Regions from separate parts of the Pseudomonas sp. JQ36 genome, predicted to be linked through region 2. Evidence: predicted binding sites of a transcription regulator. Region 2 holds the regulator's gene; each other region holds the start of a gene.
What was found. The regulator FliA, encoded in region 2, starts transcription of late flagellar genes. The targets are predictions, from matches to a motif close to CTAAAGTTTNNNNNNNNNNNGCCGNTAA.
Positions count from the first base shown of each region.

Region 1: the regulator FliA is predicted to act here: its motif matches at 1,635-1,662, upstream of ACS4NR_RS20715 (methyl-accepting chemotaxis protein).
Region 3: the regulator FliA is predicted to act here: its motif matches at 3,594-3,621, upstream of ACS4NR_RS15750 (flagellar protein MotY).

Region 1 covers NZ_CM132642.1:4,575,370-4,583,548, reverse strand. Annotated here, with positions in the region: gene ACS4NR_RS20725 (NorM family multidrug efflux MATE transporter) at 1-504, opposite strand, end outside; gene ACS4NR_RS20720 (LysR substrate-binding domain-containing protein) at 664-1,584, shown strand; gene ACS4NR_RS20715 (methyl-accepting chemotaxis protein) at 1,766-3,742, shown strand; gene ACS4NR_RS20710 (aldose 1-epimerase family protein) at 3,962-5,176, shown strand; gene ACS4NR_RS20705 (YifB family Mg chelatase-like AAA ATPase) at 5,173-6,666, opposite strand; gene ACS4NR_RS20700 (accessory factor UbiK family protein) at 7,432-7,692, opposite strand; gene glnK (P-II family nitrogen regulator) at 8,106-8,179, shown strand, end outside.
Region 2 covers NZ_CM132642.1:473,481-481,659, reverse strand. Annotated here, with positions in the region: gene ACS4NR_RS02335 (protein-glutamate methylesterase/protein-glutamine glutaminase) at 1-1,088, opposite strand, end outside; gene ACS4NR_RS02330 (chemotaxis protein CheA) at 1,138-3,417, opposite strand; gene ACS4NR_RS02325 (protein phosphatase CheZ) at 3,472-4,260, opposite strand; gene ACS4NR_RS02320 (chemotaxis response regulator CheY) at 4,278-4,649, opposite strand; gene fliA (RNA polymerase sigma factor FliA) at 4,817-5,557, opposite strand; gene fleN (flagellar synthesis regulator FleN) at 5,554-6,384, opposite strand; gene flhF (flagellar biosynthesis protein FlhF) at 6,498-7,838, opposite strand; gene flhA (flagellar biosynthesis protein FlhA) at 7,850-8,179, opposite strand, start outside.
Region 3 covers NZ_CM132642.1:3,513,515-3,521,693, forward strand. Annotated here, with positions in the region: gene ACS4NR_RS15740 (hypothetical protein) at 414-1,121, shown strand; gene ACS4NR_RS15745 (argininosuccinate synthase) at 1,272-2,489, opposite strand; gene ACS4NR_RS15750 (flagellar protein MotY) at 2,619-3,527, opposite strand; gene pyrC (dihydroorotase) at 3,688-4,734, shown strand; gene rnt (ribonuclease T) at 4,731-5,408, shown strand; gene ACS4NR_RS15765 (peroxiredoxin) at 5,483-6,085, opposite strand; gene ACS4NR_RS15770 (bacterioferritin-associated ferredoxin) at 6,399-6,617, shown strand; gene bfr (bacterioferritin) at 6,818-7,291, shown strand; gene grxD (Grx4 family monothiol glutaredoxin) at 7,476-7,817, opposite strand; gene ACS4NR_RS15785 (molybdopterin oxidoreductase family protein) at 7,915-8,179, opposite strand, start outside.

The sequences.
Region 1 (8,179 bases), 2.0 Mb from region 2:
GGTGCCGCCGAGGCTGATGACCATCACCGGGGTTGCCCGGCCGATCGCACTGGTAAAGCCGCGCAGGGCCATGAAGCTCAGGTAGCCGGGCAGGGCGAAGGGCAGAGCGATCAAAAATTGTCCAGCAGCGCTAACGTTGGTTTCGGTCTGGCCGAACAGCAGCAATACCGGCTTCAGATTCCACAGCAGCAGCCCGGCCCCCAGCGCCATCAGCCACGCCAGCCACAACCCGGCCTGAGTCAGGCGGGCCGCGCCGATGATGTCGCCGGCGCCCTGACGGATCGCCACCAGCGTGCCGACCGCGGCGATCACGCCGATGCAGAAAATCGACACGAACGAATAACTCGCTGCACCCAGCCCGCCGCCCGCCAGGGCTTCGGGGCTGAGGCGCGCCATCATCAGGGTGTCGGTCAGCACCATCAACATGTGCGCCAACTGTGAGGCGATCAACGGCCCCGCCAGCCGCAGGATGGCCCAGAGTTCGGTACGCACAGGATGCTGCATGGTCATCACCACCCATCAATCAGAGGGAACAAGAGACCGTCGATTCTCGGCGCTTGGCAGGGTTTGCACAAAAGGATAAAAAGGATGGGTGGCATGATTAAAACTCATCATGAGTAAACCTCGCCGGGGTGGCCGGATGCCGCCAAAGGAGCTTTGTGTATGTCCCGTCGTCTTCCTCCCTTGTATGCCCTGCGCGCATTCGAAGCGGCGGCGCGGCACAGCTCGTTCACCCGGGCGGCCGAGGAATTGTCGATCACCCAGAGTGCAGTCAGCCGGCACATCAAGACACTGGAGGAACACTTTGCCTGCAAGCTGTTTCACCGCAGCGGACGCAACCTGCAACTCACCGAGTCGGCGCGGCTGCTGTTGCCGGGGATTCGCGATGGTTTTGCGGCCCTGGAGCGCGCCTGCAACACCTTGCGCGCCGAAGACGACATTCTGCGCATGAAAGCGCCGTCGACCCTGACCATGCGCTGGCTGCTGGCCCGGCTCAGCCGTTTTCGTCACCTACAGCCCGGCAACGAAGTGCAACTGACCAGTGCCTGGATGGACGTGGATTCGGTGGACTTCAACAACGAGCCCTTCGACTGCGCGGTGCTGCTGAGCGATGGGCACTTCCCGCCGGATTGGGAGGCCAGCCTGCTGTTTCCCGAGGAATTGATTCCTGTCGGCGCGCCGAACCTGCTGAACGATCAACCCTGGGATGTGACGCGGTTGGCCTCCACCGAGTTGCTGCACCCGACCCCGGACCGGCGCGACTGGCGCAGTTGGCTGGAACATATGGGGCTGTCCGATCAGGTTTCGCTCAAGGGCGGACAGGTGTTCGATACCCTGGAGCTGGGCATGATTGCCGCGGCGCGTGGTTACGGGGTATCGATGGGCGATTTGCTGATGGTCGCCGAGGATGTGGCGCAAGGAAGACTGAGCCTGCCGTGGCCGACTGCCGTCGCCAGCGGCCTGAATTACTACCTGGTGTGGCCGAAAACCCGTCCCGGGGGTGAACGTTTGCGCCGTCTCAGCGACTTCCTGCAAGGCGAAGTGCGGGCCATGGCGCTGCCGGATGTAACACGCTTGAGCTGAAACGTTAGAGCCGCCACAATGCCGGCCTTGTGCCATAACCCTGCTGTTCGCTCAAGTATTCGGCTTTACCGCCGAATACGTGCATGTGGAACCGTCGTGCAGGTATCCACGATTCACCCCCATTAGAAAATTATCCGAGCTGCGATCAAGGAGGATCGGCAAGTTCGGCCAGGAGCTGTCCATGTCTCAACCTCGCGCTCGGATCGCCTCGCAGCTGGGCCTCGCGCTCGCCGTGATACTGGCGATTGTCATCAGCGGCAGTACTGTCTTTGCTCTGCGTTCGCTGGATACCGCCAACCTCGCCACCCGTGAAGAACACCTCGCCAGTGAAGCGCGGCTGCTGGCCGACCAGTTGAGCACCTTCCACGGCACGTTGCGTGAAAGCACCCAGCGCCTGAGCGGGCTGTTCGAGAAGCGCTTCAGCGCCGGTCTGAGCATTCACCCGGATGCACCGGTGGCGGTGGCCGGTACCCAGACTCCTGGCCTGCACCTGGGCAGCGAAGTGCTGAACAACAACTTCAAGGAAGTCGACGAGTTCAAGCAAATGACCGCTGGGGTTGCCACGTTGTTCGTACGCAGCGGCGAAGACTTCGTGCGGGTCAGCACCTCGCTGACCAAACAGGACGGCACGCGCGCCATCGGCACTTTGCTCGATCATGCGCACCCGGCTTATGCGAAGTTGATGGCCGGGCAAGGCTACGTCGGCCGCGCGTTGCTGTTTGATCGCTCCTACATGACCCAATACACCCCGGTGCGCGACAGCAGCGGCAAGGTGATTGCGGTGTTGTTCGTTGGTTTTGACTACACCGACGCGCAGAACGCCCAGTTCGACAACCTCAAGCGCTTCCGCATTGGCCAGACCGGTTCGCTGGCGCTGCTGGATGAGCAGAACAAATGGCTGGTGGCGCCGGCGGGTGTCCAGGCACTGGATCAGGCGGTCACGGTGATCGGCGGCCTGGCCAAAACCCCGGGCAAGGGGCAGTTCTGGAGCGACAAGAACGAAGATTTTTACAGCGTTTCCGTGCCATTCGACGGTGGTCCGTGGGCGGTTGTGGCGAGCATGCCTAAAGCCGAAATTCGCGCGGTGACCTGGAGCGTCGGCACGCAACTGGCTATCGGCAGTCTGCTGGCCATGCTGCTGGCCGTCGGTTCGGTGGTGTGGTTGCTGCGCAGCAAACTGGCGCCGCTGAGTGATCTGGTGCGCCAGGCCGAAGCCCTCGGTGCCGGTGATCTGAGCGTGCGCCTGAACGTGTCGAGCAATGACGAGATCGGCCAGCTGTCCCGCGCGTTCAACCAGATGAGCCAGGCCCTGTCGACCATGGTCGAGCACATCCGCCGCGCCTCGGAAGAGGTCAACAGCCGCGCCCAGGCGCTGTCTGGTTTGTCCGGCGGTGCGTACGAAGGCATGGAGCAGCAGTCTGGAGAAATCACCAGCATGGCTGGCGCGGTGGAAGAGTTCAGCGCCACTTCGCTGAACATCGCCGACAACATGGGTGCGACTCAGCGTCTGGCGCAGGAAAATGCCCAGCAGACGCAAATCGGTCGTAGCTCGATGGAAGAAGCCTCGTCCTCGCTGGAGCAGATCGCAGGTGCACTGAACACCACCGCGACCGTGATCAACACCCTCGGTCAGCGCTCCCAGGAAATCGGCGGCATTGTCAGCGTGATCACCTCGATCGCCGAACAGACCAACCTGCTGGCGCTCAACGCGGCCATCGAAGCGGCCCGCGCCGGTGAACAGGGCCGTGGTTTTGCCGTGGTCGCCGATGAGGTACGCAACCTGGCTTCGCGCACCCGTCAGGCCACCGATGAAATTTCCGGGATGATCCACAGCATCCAGCAGGAAACCGGCAACGCGATCAGCACCATGGAGCAGGGCAATGTGCTGATGCAGGAAGGCCTGTCGCGTAACGCCAATGTCGCTTCGGCGCTGGCGCGGATCGATGAGCAGAGCCGTTCGGCAGGGCAGCAGTTCGCGGCGATCACCACCGCGACCCAGGAGCAGAGCAGCACCGCGACGTTGCTCAGCAGTAACCTGCAGAGCATTGCGCTGGCCAACAGTGAGCAGCGTGAGGTTGTTTCTAACTTGGCCGTGACCGCCAAAGAGCTTGAGAAACTGGCGGCGGACTTGCGCTCCGAGGTTGATCGCTTTCGTTGATACAGCCTTGATATAGCCTTCGCGAGCAAGCTCGCTCCCACAGTTTCCGGCGTGAATCACGATTTCTGTGAACACCCGAGATCCCTGTGGGAGCGAGCTTGCTCGCGAATGGATCCCCGCCAATTCTTGGTAAATCACACGATCGCAAGCTCCAACGCACTTGCTGAAACGTTTCCGCAGCGCTATAAAAATGGCACAACTCCAATAAAGGCTGCTGCCATGACCCCGCTCAAACTCGCCGTTGCACTCGGCGCACTCTCTGCTGCTTCCCACGCCATGGCCTGGGATTACGTACTTCTCGATACCAACAAGCCCGCGCAAAACTGGAGCATCACCAGTGAGCAGCTCGGGGTGAAAGCCGACAAGCCGTTCTCCGTGAGTCTGCGAACCTTGCACGGCGGACGACAGGAAGGTGTCAGCATCGTCGATATCGATAACGGCTCGATGAAACTCTCGGTGGTGCCGACCCGTGGCATGAATGTCCTGCAGGCGTCTGTAGGAAATGTGCGCATGGGCTGGGATTCGCCGGTCAAGGAAGTGGTCAACCCGGCCTTCATCGAACTCAACGGGCGCGGCGGGCTGGGTTGGCTGGAAGGCTTCAACGAGCTGGTGACCCGCTGCGGGTACGAATGGGTCGGCCATCCCGGCATGGACAATGGCGAGTTGCTGACTCTGCACGGGCGCGCCGCCAACATCCCGGCCAGCAGCGTTACCCTGCACATTGATGAGAAGCCGCCGTACGCCATCAGCCTGCGCGGCGAACTGAAGGAGCAGGCCTTCAAGAAAGTAGACTTCTCGGTCGTCACCGAGCTGGTCACCGAGCCGGGCAGCGTGCGCTTTGCCCTCAACGATACGCTGACCAACAACGGCGATTATCCGAAGGAATACCAGGCGCTGTATCACAGCAACTTCAGCACGCCGTTCCTCGAGCAGGGCGCCCGTTTTGCTGCGCCGGTAAAACAGGTCTCGCCATTCAACGACAAGGCCAAGGGCGACTTGCCCGACTGGCAGACCTACCGCGCACCGACCAAGGACTACGACGAAACCGTCTACAACGTCGTGCCCTATGCCGACGCCAAAGGCGAAACCCTGACCGTTTTGCACAACAAGGCCGGCAGCCTCGGTGTCTCCGTTGGCTTCAACACTCAGCAGTTGCCGGTGTTTTCCCTGTGGAAAAACACTGACACCCAAGGGCAGGGCTATGTCACTGGGCTTGAGCCGGGCACCAGTTTTTCTTACAACCGCCGCTATCAGCGTCCGCTGAATCTGGTGCCGACCATTGCGCCAAAGGCCAGCCAACAGTTTCAGATCAGCTACAGCCTGCTCGCAAACAAAGGCGCTGTGGATAACGCCTTGAAGCGCGTGACCGAGATTCAGGCCGGGCGTGAAACCGAAGTGCGGCAGACGCCGCTGGTTGATCTGACCGAGCATTAAGGCGTCGCTGGCCGGTATTGCAACGCCTCGGCCAGATGTTCGCGCTTGATTGCATCGACTTGCTCAAGGTCTGCCAGGGTTCTGGCGACTTTGAGCAAACGATGGGCTGAGCGCAGCGACAAGGTCAGCCGCTCACAGGCTGATTCCAGCCATTTCTCATCGGCTGTGGATAACTTGCAGTGCCGCTTCAGGCCTGGCAGATCGAGAAACGCATTGGCACAACGCTGACGCTTTTGCTGTCGTTCGCGTGCCTCGGCCACCACGGCTGCCGCACTGGCGCTGTCCTCGCCTGGCTTCACTGCCGGATTCAACGCCGTCGCTTCCCGCGCCACCGTCAGGTGCAGATCGATCCGATCCAGCAACGGCCCCGATAGCTTGTTGCGGTAGCGCTGCACCATGTCCGGTGTACACGAGCACTTGCCGCTCGGCTCGCCAAGATATCCACAGGGACAAGGATTCATTGCCGCCACCAACTGGAAACGCGCGGGAAAGCGTACGCGATCCTTGGCTCGGGCAATCACGATATGCCCGGATTCCAGCGGTTCGCGCAGCACCTCCAGCACCTTGCGATCAAACTCCGGCAGCTCATCGAGAAACAGTACGCCGTGGTGGGCGAGGGTGATCTCGCCGGGTTGCGGTTTCGAGCTGCCACCGACCAGTGCCGGCCCGGAGGCCGAGTGGTGCGGCTGGCGAAAGGGCCGCTGTGGCCAATGGGTCAGTGGCACGCCGCTGGCGACCGATTGAATCGCCGCCACTTCCAGCGCCTCGCATTCGGACAGCGGCGGCAGCAGCCCGGGCAAGCGACTTGCCAACAAGGTCTTGCCGGTTCCCGGTGGCCCACTGAACAACAGGTTGTGCGCGCCTGCCGCCGCAATCAGCAGCGCCCGTTTCGCGGCCATCTGCCCTTGTACTTCGTTGAGGTCGGGATAAGGTTTCGCCGCATGGATCAGCCCGTCCGAGACATAAGGCTCGACCGGCGTATGCCCGTTGAAATGCGCCACCGCTTCCAGCAGATGATCCACCGCAAACACCTTCAAACCCGAGGCCAGGCAAGCTTCTTCGGCATTCGCCCGCGGCACCACCAATGCCCGCCCGGCCTTGCGCGCCGCCAGTGCCGCCGGCAACACCCCGCGCACCGGCCGCACGGCACCGGACAACGCCAGCTCACCGAGGCATTCCACCTCATCCAGCGTCAGACACGGCACCTGCACACTCGCCGACAGAATCCCCAGGGCAATCGCCAGATCAAAGCGCCCGCCATCCTTGGGCAGATCCGCCGGCGCCAGATTCAGGGTGATCCGCCGCGCCGGAAACTGCAGCCCGGAATTGATGATCGCGCTGCGCACCCGATCCTTGCTCTCCTTCACCGCCGCTTCGGGCAGGCCAACCATGGTCAGCGACGGCAGACCGTTGGCCAGATGGACTTCGACGGTAACGGCGGGAGCATCCACGCCAATCTGGGCGCGACTGTGGACGATGGAGAGGGACATGGTCGTTCCTTGAGCTGAATCGGGGAGCCGCTTCCTGCGGCTTTTTGAAGGGTAGTTGGGGAAGGGCGATCAGGCGGGGGCGAACTTTCACTGGATGTTGCGGGAAAGTGGTCAACAAATTTCGAGGCGAAAAAAAAACCGCCTTGAGGAGACGGTTTTCATTTTGCAGGCTTCGGTGAGGCCAAGGCCTGCGTATCCTTTGCGGACACACTCACGTGCGGTCAGGTTATGCATGTTTGCTCATTGGCGCAAGTATCAGATGGGCTTGAAAGGGGGCAACGGTCCTGTTGCTAGCGCCTCCTAACGACTTGATACAAGTTGTTTAAATCGCTTTCTAAGGGCGGTCATAAAATCCGCAATGACGATGCCCACTCATGAAGTATTCGCGAAGTGTGGCCGGGAGCGTAAAGACTTCATGTTCCTCGACACGGTGTGAGACCCGTGCCGGTGTTGTATTCGGGGAACCCACACCCGGCCGCCTTAGCGGACATACTCACGTGTAGTCCCGAAGGTGTTCGTACGCCGGAAAGTGCATCGGAGGTTTGGCCCCACGCAAGAAGGGCCAAAGTATGTCTAAGTTTCTTAAACATATGTGGCGCCTCGTCAGAATCGCGTTATGGGCTTTTCGCCTGTACGAGTTTCTGCGAGACCGTTGGAATAATTCGTTGTAGAGGATTGATCTGACGGAAACCGCTCCTGCCTCGGCAGGAGCGGTTTAATTTCTTTTCGCAAACTTCAAGGCATTTTGGCTCAGGGTCTGCAGTCTTACTCGGCCGGCGGCGTCAGCTTCGCTTCCAGCTCGGCCACTTTCGCCTCAAGGCTTTCGAGGCGAGCGCGAGTACGCGCCAACACAACCATCTGACTATCAAACTCTTCACGGCTCACCAAATCGAGTTTGCTGAACGCACTCTGCAGCAGCATCTTGAACTGGCTTTCGATTTCGGCTTTCGGCAGCGGGGTGTCGCCGCTGAACAGGCGGGAGGCGGTGCCACTCAGGGCGTCGAGGAAGTCTTTGGGCGCGAGCATGGGAAGTGTCCTGTAAACAATGGCCGGCAGTGTATCACGCAGTGTCTATAGTCAATCTCGAAGTCAGGGATGCACGCTTTTCGCGCAGGCGGACGGACGGCAGCGCACCGTTGTTGTGCGTAACCGTCGGGCGTTTTTCGCGCAAACGCCTGTTGCAGCGGCCAAGGGATTGAAATCAGAGGAATTTGGCGAGATGGCAAGCTTTCTGCTTAGTCGGTAGTGACCCATGCACTGATGCAGTCGCTGTGACGAATGCAGTGCGGCAGGCGGGACGGGGAGTTTCGTCGGCAGCGGTTAGCTGGCGTCAGTCGGGCAGGTAAGGCCGACGATGCGTTACAAAGCCAGGCACTGCGCTTAGACTTGAGTCGGGTTTGTTTTCCTGGGGCAAGTCCACCAATTCGGGAGAGAGTTTCATGAAGCTAGTCACTGCCATCATCAAGCCGTTCAAGTTGGACGACGTGCGCGAGTCGCTGTCCGAAATCGGCGT
Region 2 (8,179 bases):
ACCGCGTCAGCCAGATCGGCTTTGACGATGGCCATCGGCATGCCGTAGATCACGCAGCTTGCTTCGTCCTGCGCCCACACCGAGCTACCGCCCTGCTTGAGCAGACGTGCGCCTTCGCGGCCGTCGGCGCCCATGCCGGTGAGCACCACCGCCAGAACTTTGTCACCGTAGGACTTGGCCGCAGAACCGAAGGTGATGTCCACGCACGGCTTGTAGTTCAAACGCTCGTCGCCCGGCAGGATCTTCACCGCGCCACGGCCGTCGATCATCATCTGCTTGCCACCCGGGGCCAGCAGCGCCAGACCCGGACGCAGGATGTCGCCATCCTCGGCTTCCTTGACGCTGATGCGGCACAGCTTGTCCAGGCGCTCGGCAAACGCCTTGGTGAACGCCGCCGGCATGTGCTGGATCAGCACGATCGGCGCCGGGAAGTTCGCCGGCAATTGGGTCAGCACCCGTTGCAGGGCAACCGGGCCGCCGGTCGAGGTACCGATGGCAACCAGTTTGTAGGCTTTGCGTTTCGGTGCCGGCGACGACGCGCTGGCAGCTGGCGCACGAGCAGGTGCCGGAGCAGGCGCCGGACGCGTTGGAGCAGCAGCGCTGTGGCTGCTGAAGCTCGATGCCGCCGGGGCTGGCGCAGGCGTCGGTGCAGCGGCCGGAGCCGGCGCACTGTAGGCACTGAAACGACGATTACTGCGCGAGATGCTGTGAACCTTCTCGCACAGCAGTTGCTTGACCTTCTCCGGATTGCGCGAGATGTCTTCGAAATTCTTCGGCAGGAAATCCACCGCACCGGCGTCCAGCGCATCCAGGGTGACCCGGGCGCCTTCATGCGTCAGCGAGGAGAACATCAACACCGGGGTCGGGCAGCGCTGCATGATGTGCCGCACCGCCGTGATGCCATCCATCATCGGCATCTCGTAGTCCATGGTGATCACGTCCGGCTTGAGCGCCAGGGCCTGATCGATCGCCTCTTTACCGTTGGTGGCCGTACCGACCACCTGGATGCTCGGATCCGCTGAAAGAATTTCCGAGACGCGGCGGCGGAAAAAACCCGAATCGTCCACCACCAGGACTTTGACTGCCATAAACACTCCATTAGGTGCAGCGGGACGTCGTCGCCCCGCCGCCCCGGATTCAAATACGCTTCGTCGCGTAACGCTTGAGCATGCTTGGAACATCAAGGATCAGCGCGATGCGGCCGTCACCGGTGATGGTGGCGCCGGACATGCCCGGAGTGCCCTGCAGCATTTTGCCCAATGGCTTGATGACCACTTCTTCCTGGCCGACCAGTTGATCGACGACGAAGCCGATCCGCTGGGTGCCCACCGAAAGGATCACCACATGGCCTTCGCGCTGCTCTTCGTGAGCGGCGGAGCTGACCAGCCAGCGCTTGAGGTAGAACAATGGCAGCGCCTTGTCCCGCACGATCACCACTTCCTGACCATCCACCACGTTGGTGGTCGACAGGTCGAGGTGGAAGATTTCGTTGACGTTGACCAACGGGAACGCGAACGCCTGATTGCCGAGCATCACCATCAGGGTCGGCATGATCGCCAGCGTCAGCGGCACCTTGATGACGATCTTCGAGCCCTGGCCCTTGGTCGAGTAGATGTTGATCGAACCGTTGAGCTGGGAAATCTTGGTCTTCACCACGTCCATGCCGACACCGCGGCCGGACACGTCGGAGATCTCGGTCTTGGTCGAGAAACCCGGGGCGAAGATCAGGTTGTAGCACTCGGTATCGCTCAGGCGATCGGCCGCGTCCTTGTCCATCACACCGCGTTTTACCGCGATCGAACGCAGCACGTTCGGGTCCATGCCCTTGCCGTCGTCGGAGATCGACAACAGGATGTGATCGCCTTCCTGCTCGGCGGCCAGTACCACGCGACCGCCACGGGCCTTGCCCGAAGCTTCGCGTTCTTCCGGCGACTCGATGCCGTGGTCGACCGCGTTGCGCACCAAGTGGACCAACGGGTCGGCCAGGGCCTCGACAAGGTTTTTGTCGAGGTCGGTTTCTTCACCCACCAGTTCCAGGTTGATCTCTTTCTTGAGCTGACGCGCGAGGTCGCGAACCAGACGCGGGAAGCGCCCGAAGACCTTCTTGATCGGCTGCATCCGGGTCTTCATCACCGCGGTCTGCAAGTCAGCCGTGACCACGTCGAGGTTCGACACGGCCTTGGACATGGCTTCGTCGCCGCTGTTGAGACCCAGGCGCACCAGGCGGTTACGCACCAGCACCAGCTCGCCGACCATGTTCATGATTTCGTCGAGACGCGCGGTATCGACCCGCACAGTGGTCTCGGCTTCGCTCGCCGGTTTTTCCGGCGGCGGAGCAGCTGCGGCACGGGCCGGCGCCGGTGCAGCAGCGGCAGCAGGTTTTGGCGCTTCGGCTTTCGGCTCAGGCTTGGGTGCAGCCTTCGGCGCAGCAGCCGGAGCGGCAGCAGCCTTGGCGGCAGGCGCGGCCACGGTCGACGCGGTGCCCGCAGCAGCGGCGCCAACATCGGTGAACTTGCCTTTGCCATGCAACTCGTCGAGCAGCGATTCGAATTCGTGATCGCTGATCAGATCGCTGCCGGCAGCGGCGGCCGCCGGTGCGGCAGGCGCAACCGGTGCCGAGGCGATCGCCGACTCCAGCGCTTCAACGGCGAAGTTGCCCTTGCCGTGCAACTGATCGAGCAGTGCTTCGAATTCGTCGTCGGTGATGTCCGAGCTGTCGCCCGCCGCCGGTGCCGCCGGAGCGGCCGCTGCCGGTGCCACGGCGTCCGCCGCGAACTGGCCTTTGCCGTGCAACTGATCGAGCAACGACTCGAATTCGGCGTCGGTAATTTCATCGCTGGCAGCGGCATCGGCAGCCGGCGCAGGTGCAGCAGCCGGGGCTTCGGCTTCGGCCTTGACGGCGTTCAGCGAATCCAGCAACTGTTCAAATTCGTTATCGGTGATGTCGCCCGAATCGCTCGAATCGCCTTCGACGACCAGTTCTTCGATCATCTCGGCCACTGGCGAAGCCGGAGCTTCGTCGGCCGTTTGCGGCTCGGCCAGACGCGCCAGCGCGGCCAGCAGTTCCGGGGTGGCCGCCGTGATCGGTGCACGTTCACGGACTTCGCTGAACATGCTGTTCACCGCGTCCAGTGCTTCAAGCACCACGTCCATCAGTTCTGCATCAACGCGACGCTCACCCTTGCGCAGGATGTCGAACACGTTTTCGGCGATGTGACAGCACTCCACCAGCTCGTTGAGCTGAAGGAAGCCGGCGCCCCCTTTTACAGTGTGGAAACCGCGAAAAATTGCGTTGAGCAGATCTGCGTCATCCGGGCGGCTTTCCAGCTCGACCAGTTGCTCGGACAGTTGCTCAAGAATCTCGCCGGCCTCAACCAGGAAATCCTGAAGGATCTCTTCATCGGCGCCGAAGCTCATTAATGGGGTGCTCCTACAGGTCTAAAAACCCAAAAAACCTAAAATTCCAAAACTCTAGAATCCGAGGCTGGATAACAAATCGTCCACATCGTCCTGACCGGACACAACGTCTTCTCGTTTATCGGCATGAATCTGCGGACCTTCACCCTGCGAGAGATGTTTTTGTGGATCTTTTTCTGCAAGCATCGCGGCACGGTCGTGTTCGATGCCCGCAAAGCGGTCAACCTGACTGGCCATGAGGACGAGTTTGAGCAAATTGCTTTCGACTTCGGTGACCAGTTGGGTCACACGCTTGATCACCTGACCTGTGAGGTCCTGGTAATCCTGAGCCAGCAGGATGTCGTTGAGGTTGCTCGACACCGCACGGTTGTCCGTGCTGCTGCGTGACAGAAAACCGTCGACCCGGCGCGCCAGTTCGCGGAACTCTTCAGCTCCGACCTCACGACGCATGAAGCGGCCCCAATCGGTGCTCAGCGCCTGGGCTTCTTCAGCCAGGCCATTGACCACCGGGGTGGCGCTCTCCACCAGATCCATGGTGCGGTTGGCCGCGGCTTCGGTCAGCTTGACCACATAGCCCAGGCGTTCGGTGGCGTCGGTGATTTGCGACACTTCCTCGGCCTGCGGCATGTGCGGATCGATCTGGAAATTGACGATCGCACTGTGCAGTTCGCGTGTGAGCTTGCCCACTTCCTGATACAGGCCGCGGTCACGGGTCTGATTGAGCTCATGGATCAGTTGCACAGCGTCGCCGAACCTGCCTTTTTCAAGGCTCTCGACCAGTTCGACCGCGTGTTTTTTCAGGGTCGACTCGAAATCGCCCTGTGAAGATTCGTTATGCTCCATAGCTCCCCCGCGCGTCATCAGCCGATGCGTTCGAAAATCTTCTCGATTTTGTCTTTCAACGCCTGAGCCGTGAAAGGTTTGACCACGTAGCCGTTCACACCGGCCTGAGCGGCCTCGATGATTTGCTCACGCTTGGCTTCAGCGGTCACCATCAGCACGGGCAGATGCTTGAGTTTTTCATCGGCACGTACGTGGCGCAGCAAGTCGATACCGGTCATGCCCGGCATGTTCCAGTCCGTTACCAGAAAGTCGATGCTTCCGCTGTTGAGTACCGGAATGGCGGTAGTGCCATCGTCGGCCTCGACGGTATTGGTGAACCCAAGATCGCGCAGCAGGTTCTTGATGATCCGCCGCATCGTTGAGAAGTCATCAACGATGAGGATTTTCATGTCTTTGTTCAATTCGACCTCCAAGCAGTCTTAAACGCGCCCAGCACCTGGACGCGCCACTTCAATCAATCCGGCAAAGCACTCGATGACTGTCTGGAGCACAACAGAGCAAGACCGGTGCCGTTCATCACCGCACCAGCCTCGTTCGCAGTGTCCCCACACTGCCTTCAGCGCGCTCGCCACTCCCCCAAACGCCCCCGCAAACGGGCCGCGCACTGGCTGTGTAACTGGCTGACCCGCGATTCACTGACGCCAAGGACTTCACCGATTTCCTTGAGGTTCAGCTCTTCGTCGTAGTACAGCGCCAACACCAGTCGCTCACGCTCCGGCAAATTGGCAATCGCATCCGCCAGCGCAGCCTGAAAGCGTTCATCTTCCAGATCGCGTGACGGCTCAAGATGAGCACTGGCGCCATCCTCGTGCAGCCCTTCGTGTTCGCCGTCCTGCAACAGGTCGTCGAAACTGAACAGCCGGCTGCCCAGCGTGTCATTCAAAATCCCGTAGTAATCGTCGAGACTCAATTGGAGTTCGGCCGCAACCTCGTGATCTTTAGCATCACGTCCGGTTTTAGCTTCAATTGAGCGAATTGCGTCGCTGACCATACGGGTGTTGCGGTGAACCGAGCGTGGCGCCCAATCCCCTTTGCGCACTTCATCGAGCATCGCGCCGCGGATCCGGATGCCCGCGTACGTTTCGAAACTGGCGCCTTTGCTGGCGTCGTATTTGGTAGAGACTTCGAGCAGGCCGATCATCCCGGCCTGAATCAGGTCTTCAACCTGCACACTCGCCGGCAAGCGCGCCAGCAAGTGATAGGCAATGCGCTTGACCAGTGGCGCGTAACGCTCGATCAACTCGTACTGCGCGTCACGTGCCGACTTCTTGTAGTAGTTCATACCGCTCGCGGTCATAACACAGGCCCTGCTGTTTGCTGCACGAGGCGCTCGACGAAAAACTCAAGGTGTCCGCGCGGGTTGGCAGGCAGCGGCCAGGTATCGACCTTCTGCGCGATCGCCTTGAACGCCAGCGCGCACTTGGAACGCGGAAAGGCTTCATAGACCGCTCGCTGCTTCTGCACTGCCTTGCGCACGCTTTCGTCGTACGGCACGGCGCCGACGTATTGTAAGGCGACGTCGAGGAAGCGATCCGTGACCTTGGTCAACTTGGCGAACAGGTTGCGCCCTTCCTGCGGGCTCTGCGCCATGTTGGCGAGGACGCGGAAGCGGTTCATGCCGTAGTCGCGGTTGAGCAGTTTGATCAGCGCGTAGGCGTCGGTGATCGAGGTCGGCTCGTCGCAGACCACCAGCAACACTTCCTGGGCGGCGCGGACAAAACTGACTACCGAGTCACCAATACCCGCAGCGGTGTCGATCACCAGCACATCGAGGTTGTCGCCGATGTCGCTGAAGGCCTGAATCAGACCGGCATGTTGCGCCGGGCTCAGGTGCACCATGCTTTGGGTGCCGGAAGCGGCCGGCACGATGCGGATCCCGCCGGGCCCCTGCAACAGCACGTCGCGCAGTTCGCAGCGGCCTTCGATCACGTCGGCCAGAGTGCGTTTGGGGGTCAGTCCCAGCAGAACGTCGACGTTCGCCAGCCCCAGGTCGGCGTCCAGCAGCATGACCCGACGGCCAAGCTCTGCCAGCGCCAGAGACAAGTTCACTGACACGTTAGTCTTGCCGACGCCACCTTTGCCGCCGGTCACCGCGATCACCTGTACGGGATGCATGCTGCCCATGTTATTTCTTTACCTTGTCTTGCATAGACGGAGGCCACATTACTGGCTGCGCGTTCTCAACCGGAACAATGCATGGCAGACCATCGATGTAGGTACAAAAACGGTTCATTACCTCAGCCAACCTGCTTGGTCGGGCTGTGGTAGATATCAGCGAACATGTCAGCCATGGCTTCTTCGCTGGGTTCTTCCTGCATTTGCACGCTGACGGCGCGGCTGACCAGTTGATGACGGCGCGGCAGATGCAGATCATCCGGAATCCGTGGGCCATCGGTCAGGTACGCGACCGGCAATTCATGACTGATCGCCAGGCTCAATACTTCGCCAAGACTGGCCGTCTCATCCAGTTTAGTCAGGATGCAGCCGGCAAGCCCGCAACGCTTGTAACTGTGGTACGCGGCGGTTAGAACCTGTTTCTGGCTGGTGGTTGCCAGCACCAGATAATTTTTTGAACGGATGCCACGCCCGGCCAGGCTTTCCAGCTGCATGCGCAAGGCCGGATCGCTGGCCTGCAAGCCGGCGGTGTCGATCAGCACCACGCGCTTGCGCAGCAGCGGGTCGAGCGCCTGAACCAGCGACTGGCCCGGATCGACGTGGGTCACCGGCACATTGAGAATGCGACCCAGGGTCTTCAGTTGTTCCTGGGCACCGATACGGAAACTGTCCATGCTCACCAGCGCGACATTCTGCGCGCCGTATTTCAGCACGTAGCGCGCGGCCAGCTTGGCCAGGGTGGTGGTCTTGCCCATGCCGGCCGGACCGACCATGGCAATCACCCCGCCCTCTTCCAGCGGCTCGACTTCCGGTACGGCAATCATCCGCGCCAGGTGCGCGAGCAGCATGCGCCAGGCCTGACGTGGTTCTTCGATATCATTAATCATCGCCAGCAGATCGCGCGACAACGGTCCGGACAGACCGATGCGTTGCAGACGGCGATACAGATTGGCTTGCGCCGGACGGCTGCCTTGCAGCTGATTCCAGGCCAGGGTGCCGAGCTGCACTTCCATCAGCTCACGCAGACTGTTCAATTCGAAACGCATCGAATCCAGCGCACGCGGATCGACGCCAGCGGCCGCCGGTGCAGGTGCCGGAGCCGTACGCGCCGGGGCGGCGTAAGTCGGTTCGCTCAACGGTTCGGCAGCGGTCAGCGGCAGGCCGGCCGTCAACGGCAGCCCGGCGAACAACTGGCGATTGGTGTTGCCGTCGGCTTCGCCACGCAGGCTCAGCTCGGCCTGGGCGGTCACGATGCGCGACTGGGTCTTGCGCAGCTCGTCCTCGAGTTCCATGTTCGGAACCCGTGGCGCCAGCGCCGACAATTTGTAATCCAGCGCCGCCGTCAGCTCGACGCCGCCGGCAATGCGGCGGTTGCCAATGATGGCGGCATCAGCGCCCAGCTCATCACGAACCAGCTTCATGGCCTGACGCATATCGGCGGCGAAAAAACGCTTAACTTGCATAAACCACTACCTCAGCCGTTGGGCCCTACTGTCGCAACGATGGTCACTTGCTTGTTGTCCGGAATTTCCTGGTAGGCCAGCACGTGCAGCCCCGGGACTGCGAGGCGACCGAAACGCGAGAGCATCGCGCGGATCGGGCCTGCTACCAACAGGATCACCGGCTGACCTTGCATTTCCTGGCGCTGCGCCGCTTCGATAAGCGAACGCTGCAGCTTCTCGGCCATGCTTGGCTCCAGCAGAACGCCCTCTTCCGAGCCTTGTCCTGCCTTCTGCAGACTATTGAGCAATATTTGTTCCAACCTTGGTTCCAGGGTGATCACAGGCAGCTCGGAGTCAGTGCC
Region 3 (8,179 bases), 3.0 Mb from region 2:
CCAGCAAAGGACATTCCCTACAGCAAATAAAGATTATTCCTACAAAAAAATCCATACAGGCGATTTTTAAATGGGCTGACGTATCTTCCCGCCTTCACATCGACGCGAAAAACATGGCGTCCTGAAAGCCAAGCGTACTCCTCCTTTGAAGCAAACGACTCTGTGAGCGACTGAAAAAACGCGATAATTCATTGACTGCACATCGCTACGCACCGTCAGCCCCCGGCGGATTATAAATTGTAAAAAACAACATGAAACCCATCAAAAACACTTTGATAAATCAACGTCTGAAACAAGATACTTCTACCCAAGCGATTTTTTTTAATATAAAAATAGCGCAACTACCAAGTTGTAGGTATCCATACAAAACAATTCAACACAAGCACTGGAAACATATTTAATGAGCACTCCCCATGATAAAAATCAAAAGAAAAATAACCAACCCCATGACTGTAATTGCGATATTTGCATTTATTTCCGAATCATCAGCTGCCATTTCCCTGCCCTTCCTTGATAACACCGAAAGGGAGGTCTATATCTGGTTCCTGATCAGCTTTCCGTTCTACTTGTTGCTGCTATTCTTTTTAACGCTGAACTTCAACTACCGTTCGCTTTATGCGCCTTCGGATTTCGATAAGGACGACAGCTTCCTGAAAAATTTCGAGGAGTTGAAACAGCGCGAGCTGCACTCCTGCTCGCCTCCAGCAAAAGCGTTTGTGGGAGCAGGCGAAACATCAGCTGCAAACGGATTGGAATGGACTTTGTCTGTCCATAGCATCGACCTCAGGCAACTCCCCCCTGGCGGCGCTGGCGAATCCTGCGCGGAGCGACCGTGGATTGAGCACAACATTCAGCTGCCTAAATCCATCGGCACATTGTGTGCCATAGATGTACGGCGGTTGAGCAGCGCTCAGGCGTTCAATGCGCTGGTCGAACACTTTCCGCATCTTGGCAAGCAACCGCCCAGGGCAGTGGTATTTCTGACCGACACCGCGTGCGAAGTTTTGCTCAAGCAAATTATCCCCGGCCTTATCAAACAGTCGAAAAAAAGCGGAGGCGCCAAACTTCTCGTTGCTTACAACGTGAGCACGCAAAGCACCACGGTTTTGAAAGGAGCATGAACGCAGAGTAGATGCCAGAAGTGGACATTCAAGAAAATGCCGGAGTTAACGGTAACGATCAAAGCTGTGGATTAACATCAGACAAACACAGAAAAGAAAATGGCGGCATTGTCATTGAGACAAGCCGCCATTTTTACAGCCCTGTAAGGCTTAGAACAGCTTGCGGCCTTTGTTGGCAGCAATGCGCATGCGCAGCGCGTTGAGCTTGATGAAGCCCGCCGCGTCGGCCTGGTTGTAGGCGCCGCCGTCTTCTTCGAAGGTCGCGATATTGGCGTCGAACAGCGAATCGTCGGACTTGCGGCCGGTAACGATCACGTTGCCTTTGTACAGTTTCAGGCGAACCACACCGTTCACGTTGACCTGCGAAGCGTCGATCATCTGTTGCAGCATCAGACGCTCCGGGCTCCACCAGTAACCGGTGTAGATCAGGCTGGCGTATTTCGGCATCAGCTCGTCTTTGAGGTGAGCGACTTCGCGGTCCAGGGTGATCGATTCGATGGCGCGGTGCGCGCGCAGCATGATGGTACCGCCCGGGGTTTCGTAGCAGCCACGGGACTTCATGCCCACGTAACGGTTTTCAACGATGTCCAGACGACCGATACCGTGAGCGCCACCAATCTTGTTCAGCGTTGCCAGTACAGTGGCCGGAGTCATTTCGACGCCGTCCAGCGCGACGATATCGCCGTTACGGTAGGTCAGTTCCAGATATTGCGGGGTGTCGGGAGCCTTCTCCGGGGAGACGGTCCAGCGCCACATGTCTTCTTCGTGCTCGGTCCAGGTGTCTTCCAGCACGCCGCCTTCATAGGAGATGTGCAGCAGGTTGGCGTCCATCGAGTACGGGGACTTCTTCTTGCCATGACGCTCGATCGGGATCGCGTGCTTCTCGGCGTAGTCCATCAGCTTCTCGCGGGACAGCAGGTCCCACTCACGCCATGGCGCAATCACTTTCACGCCAGGCTTGAGTGCGTAGGCACCCAGTTCGAAACGCACCTGGTCGTTGCCCTTGCCGGTGGCGCCATGGGAAATGGCGTCGGCGCCGGTTTCGTTGGCGATTTCGATCAGGCGTTTGGCGATCAGCGGACGTGCGATGGAAGTACCCAGCAGGTACTCGCCTTCGTAAACGGTGTTGGCGCGGAACATCGGGAACACGAAATCGCGCACGAATTCTTCGCGCAGGTCATCGATGTAGATTTCTTTGACGCCCATGGCCTGAGCCTTGGCGCGAGCCGGCTCGACCTCTTCGCCCTGACCCAGGTCAGCGGTGAAGGTCACCACTTCACAGTTATAAGTATCCTGCAGCCACTTGAGGATCACCGAAGTGTCCAGGCCGCCGGAATACGCCAGAACGACCTTGTTTACGTCCGCCATGCCATCACTCCACGGGGTTCTACGGAAAGCCGAGGAGTCTACCGCTCAAATGCAATAATTTACAGAGGCGCGACAGCTTAAGACGACAAAGCGACAGAATCTGTCGAGAGCGCGACGATGACCGATGAGTCAGGAAGTCGCCGCAGCATTGGCTGGTGTGCTGGCTTGCGGCGCTGGCGCGGTAGTCGGCGCCACTCGCGCAAGCTTCACGCTGACCCGGCGATTCTTCGCCCGGTTGGCCGCATTGTTGTTTGGCACCAGCGGGTATTGCTCGCCATGGAAACGCACGGTGATTTGCGATTCGGCGATACCGTTGGCCTTGAAAAAATCGACCACTGCCAGCGCGCGACGGCGCGACAGTTCACGGTTGGTCAGACGGTTGCCGCTATTGTCGGAATAGCCATCGAGTTCGATGTAATTGACCGTCGGATCGGCCTTCATGTACTCGAGCATTACCTGCAACCTGGCCTTGGCGGCGGCATCCAGATCGGTGCCTTCACCGGGGAAGCCGATCTGCGATTGTTTGACCTGATCGAAATTCTGCGGCAGCAATTTCGCCACACACGTCTGGTAATCATTGAACGCTTTGCTGAACTTAACCGGCAGCAGACGCACTTCCGAACCCCGGCCATCGCCAGACGCACGGCGCACCACCGGACTGCGACCATCGAGCAGACCGCTGATCAATCCGCCGGCCTGGGCTTGTGAGCTGTTGAACAGCACGTTGCCGGTACCAATCCTGACGCTGCCCAGGTTGATGTCGTTGCGCCCCGGCTGCCATGGCGCCGCCGCCGCAAGCAACGTCGCCGAACCGCCGCCGAGCATGGCGTTGTAGGCATTGAGGCGGAATATCGCCTGCTCGCCGGCCTTGCGCACAAACTGGCCCGAACCGAAATCGGTGATCGGCTGGGTCAGGCGGCACTCGAACTTGTCGCCCTCGACCGTCCACTCAATGTTCTCCAGACGCGTCTGGTAAGTCAGCGCCATCGCGGGGAGGCTGGCAAACACACTGAGCAAGGCTAAATATCGCTGGCGCACGGGAGGCTCCATTGGCTTCTGTCACACAAAGACCGATTCACACTATGTTTACGGCATACCTACGGGATATCGGAAGGTTCCTGCAAAACTTGATAGCGGGTGCCTGCAAGAGTCTTTTCCGGTAGCATTCCCCTCAGTTTGACCCGCCTGGAATCCCCTCATGTCCGACCGCCTGACCCTGCTGCGTCCCGACGACTGGCACATTCATCTTCGCGATGGTGCCGTGTTGACCAATACCGTTGCCGATGTTGCGCGCACCTTTGGCCGCGCCATCATCATGCCCAACCTGGTACCACCGGTGCGCAACGCCGCTGAAGCCGACGGCTATCGCCAGCGGATTCTCGCTGCCCGCCCGGCCGGCAGTCGCTTCGAACCGCTGATGGTGCTGTACCTCACCGACCGCACCCAGCCCGAAGAAATTCGTGAGGCCAAGGCCAGTGGTTTCGTGCACGCCGCCAAACTGTACCCGGCCGGCGCCACCACCAACTCCGACTCCGGCGTGACCAGTATCGACAAGATCTTCCCGGCGCTGGAAGCCATGGCTGAAGTCGGCATGCCGCTGCTGATCCACGGCGAAGTCACCCGTGGCGATGTCGATGTCTTCGACCGCGAAAAGATTTTCATCGATGAGCACATGCGCCGTGTGGTCGAGCGTTTCCCGACGCTCAAAGTCGTGTTCGAACACATCACCACCGGCGACGCCGTGCAGTTCGTCAACGAGGCTTCGGCCAACGTCGGCGCCACCATCACCGCGCATCACCTGCTGTACAACCGCAACCACATGCTGGTGGGCGGGATTCGGCCGCACTTCTATTGCCTGCCGATCCTCAAGCGCAATACCCATCAGGAAGCCCTGCTCGACGCCGCCACCAGCGGCAGCGCCAAGTTCTTCCTCGGTACCGACTCGGCGCCGCACGCCCAGCACGCCAAGGAAGCCGCCTGCGGCTGCGCCGGCTGCTACACCGCGTACGCCGCCATCGAGCTGTATGCCGAAGCGTTCGAACAGCGCAATGCGCTGGACAAGCTCGAAGCATTCGCCAGCCTCAACGGCCCGCGCTTCTATGGTCTGCCGACCAACACCGATCGCATCACCCTGGTTCGCGAAGAATGGACCGCCCCGACCAGCCTGCCATTCGGCGAGCTGAACGTTATCCCGCTGCGCGCCGGTGAAAAACTGCGCTGGCGCCTGCTGGAGGAACACGCGTGAGTGAAGACCATTTCGACGACGAACTGGACGGTCAAGGTGGCGGCGGCGGTTCCCGTCATCCAATGGCAGCGCGTTTTCGCGGCTACCTGCCGGTTGTTGTCGACGTAGAGACCGGTGGCTTCAATTCGGCCACCGACGCTCTGCTGGAGATTGCCGCGACCACCATCGCCATGGATGAAAAGGGTTTTGTCTACCCGGATCACACCTACTTCTTCCGCGTCGAGCCGTTCGAAGGCGCCAACATCGAAGCAGCCGCGCTGGAGTTCACCGGGATCAAGCTCGATCACCCGCTGCGCATGGCCGTCAGCGAAGAAACCGCGCTGACCGACATCTTCCGTGGCATCCGCAAGGCGCTGAAGGCCAATGGCTGCAAACGGGCGATCCTGGTCGGCCACAACAGCAGTTTCGACCTTGGCTTCCTGAATGCTGCGGTTGCGCGTCTGGACATGAAGCGCAACCCGTTCCACCCGTTCTCCAGCTTCGACACCGCGACCCTGGCCGGTCTGGCGTACGGTCAAACCGTCCTGGCCAAGGCCTGTCAGGCAGCGGACATCGACTTCGACGGCCGTGAAGCGCATTCGGCGCGTTACGACACCGAGAAGACTGCCGAGCTGTTCTGCGGCATCGTCAACCGCTGGAAACAGATGGGCGGCTGGGAAGATTTCGACGACTGATCCTCGTCGGGTATTTCCCGCGCATAAAAAAACCGGCCACATGGGCCGGTTTTTTTTGTACCGCGACGTGCGCCTTACAGGGCTGCAGCGTTCTCGGTCAGGTAAGCCGCAACGCCTTCTGGCGAAGCGTTCATGCCTTTGTCGCCTTTCTTCCAGTTCGCAGGGCAGACTTCGCCGTGCTCTTCGTGGAATTGCAGCGCGTCAACCAGACGGATCAGCTCTTCCATGTTACGGCCCAGCGGCAGGTCGTTGATGATCTGCGAGCGGACAACGCCCTTGTCGTCGATCAGGAACGCGCCACGGAAAGCCACACCGCCTTCGGACTCAACGTCGTAGGCCTTGGCGATTTCGTGCTTCATGTCGGCAGCCATGGTGTATTTCACCTGGCCGATGCCGCCATTGTTCACTGGGGTGTTGCGCCAGGCGTTGTGAGTGAAGTGCGAGTCGATCGACACGGCGACCACTTCCACGTTGCGCGCCTTGAAGTCGGCCATGCGGTTGTCCAGAGCGATCAGCTCGGACGGGCAGACGAAGGTGAAGTCCAGTGGGTAGAAGAACACCAGGCCGTATTTGCCTTTGATGGCCGAGGACAGGGTGAAGCTGTCAACGATCTCGCCATTGCCGAGTACGGCCGGGACGGTGAAGTCAGGGGCTTGTTTGCCTACGAGTACGCTCATGGATATCTCCTGGTGAATAACTTGAAGTTCAGGGTCCGGGCCAGCCTGCCACCCTGAGGCGACAGCCCTGTGACACGAACCCTCTTCGCAAGGGCCGACCATCATACACTGCGTTTTTCGCCTGTCCTTAACGGTTTTTTGCCCAATGCGGATAACGGACCAGCATTTTCGGGGCCAGGCAATTCGCCATTAATCACCGTTCGTCAGTGACCAGCCTTTCGATCGAAAACCATTCAGAAAGCACTTTGACAATCATTCTCGTTAACATTAAGATCCATCGCAATTGAGTCACAACCAGCGACGGTTCTCACTTATGTATGTTTGTCTCTGCACTGGCGTCACCGACGGACAAATCCGCGAAGCGATCTATGAAGGTTGCTGCAGCTACAAAGAAGTCCGCCAGGCCACCGGCGTCGCCAGCCAATGCGGCAAATGTGCGTGCCTTGCCAAGGAAGTGGTTCGCGAAACCCTGACCAAGCTGCAAACCGCTCAGGCTGCGATCCCCTACCCCGTAGAATTTACCGCGGCATAATCACCCCTATTTCAAAGAACCGGACATATGTCCGGTTTTTTTATGCCTGCAAATCAAGCGCTTAGGCGCTAGACGCGGAACACAAACATTCTTATTCAGATTTAATTTCATTTATTATTCAATAACTTAGGTTTGACACTTATAAATACCAAGCTCAAACTCCGCCTTATATACAGCTAATACAGGGCAGGACTCCCATCATGAAAGGCGACATTACAGTCATCCAGCATCTCAACAAGATCCTTGCCAATGAACTGGTCGCGATCAATCAGTACTTTCTGCATGCACGCATGTATGAAGATTGGGGCCTGAACAAGCTGGGCAAGCACGAGTACCACGAATCCATCGACGAGATGAAGCACGCGGACAAGCTGATCAAGCGCATCCTGTTCCTCGAAGGTCTGCCGAACGTCCAGGATCTGGGCAAGCTGCACATCGGCGAGCACACCCGGGAAATGCTGGAATGTGACCTGCGTATCGAGAAGACTGGCCACGCCGATCTGAAAGCCGCCATCGCCCATTGCGAATCGGTTGGCGACTTCGGCAGCCGTGAACTGCTCGAAGACATTCTTGAATCCGAAGAAGAGCATATCGACTGGCTGGAAACCCAACTGGGCCTGATCGATAAAGTCGGCCTCGAAAACTATCTGCAATCGCAGATGGGCGAAGAGTAGGAGCTGCTGCAGGCTGCGATCTTTTCAGATTGCACCGGCAACTCGCGTTGACTTTTCCAGCGCACTAAAAAGCCCCGCCCTCTTTCGAGGTGCGGGGCTTTTTATCGGCTGCCGATCAAAAGATCGCAGCCTCGTTTCACTCGACAGCTCCTACAGGAGAAACCAGCGCCGAATGAAGCCGGGATCAGGCTTCGGACTTGTTCGCAGCAGCCGCTTCGACAGCCGCCTTGATGGTGCTTTGCAGCGAACCGTCTGCAGCCATCTCGGTCATGATGTCGCTACCGCCGACCAGCTCACCGCCAACCCACAGTTGCGGGAAAGTCGGCCAGTTGGCGTACTTTGGCAGATTGGCGCGGATTTCCGGGTTCTGCAGGATATCCACGTACGCAAACTTTTCGCCACACGCCATCACGGCCTGCGCAGCTTTCGCGGAGAAGCCACACTGCGGGGCATTCGGCGAGCCTTTCATGTAAAGCAGAATGGTGTTGTTGGCAATCTGCTCTTTAATCGTTTCGATGATATCCATGGAGCACCTCGGCTGAACTTTCCGACTCATGGGTCGGCACGGTGACGCATTGTAACGGAATCCCGAGCGCCATGCTCGGTCTCCCCGACGGTCTCGTTCAGGCCGCCGCCACGGTCACCGGCACGCCATTGAGCGCGGCGTTCCCCGACAGTTCATCAAGCTGACACTCATCGGTCAGATCATTAGCACTCGAACCTGGCTGCCCACTGGCGATTGCCATTTGCACACCTGGCCGCGCATGCCCCCAACCGTGCGGCAGGCTGACCACGCCTTTCATCATGTCCAGACTGCCGAGCACCTCGACCTCGATCTGCCCTACCCGCGAGCTGACGCGAACTAACTGACCATCGTTGAGCCCACGG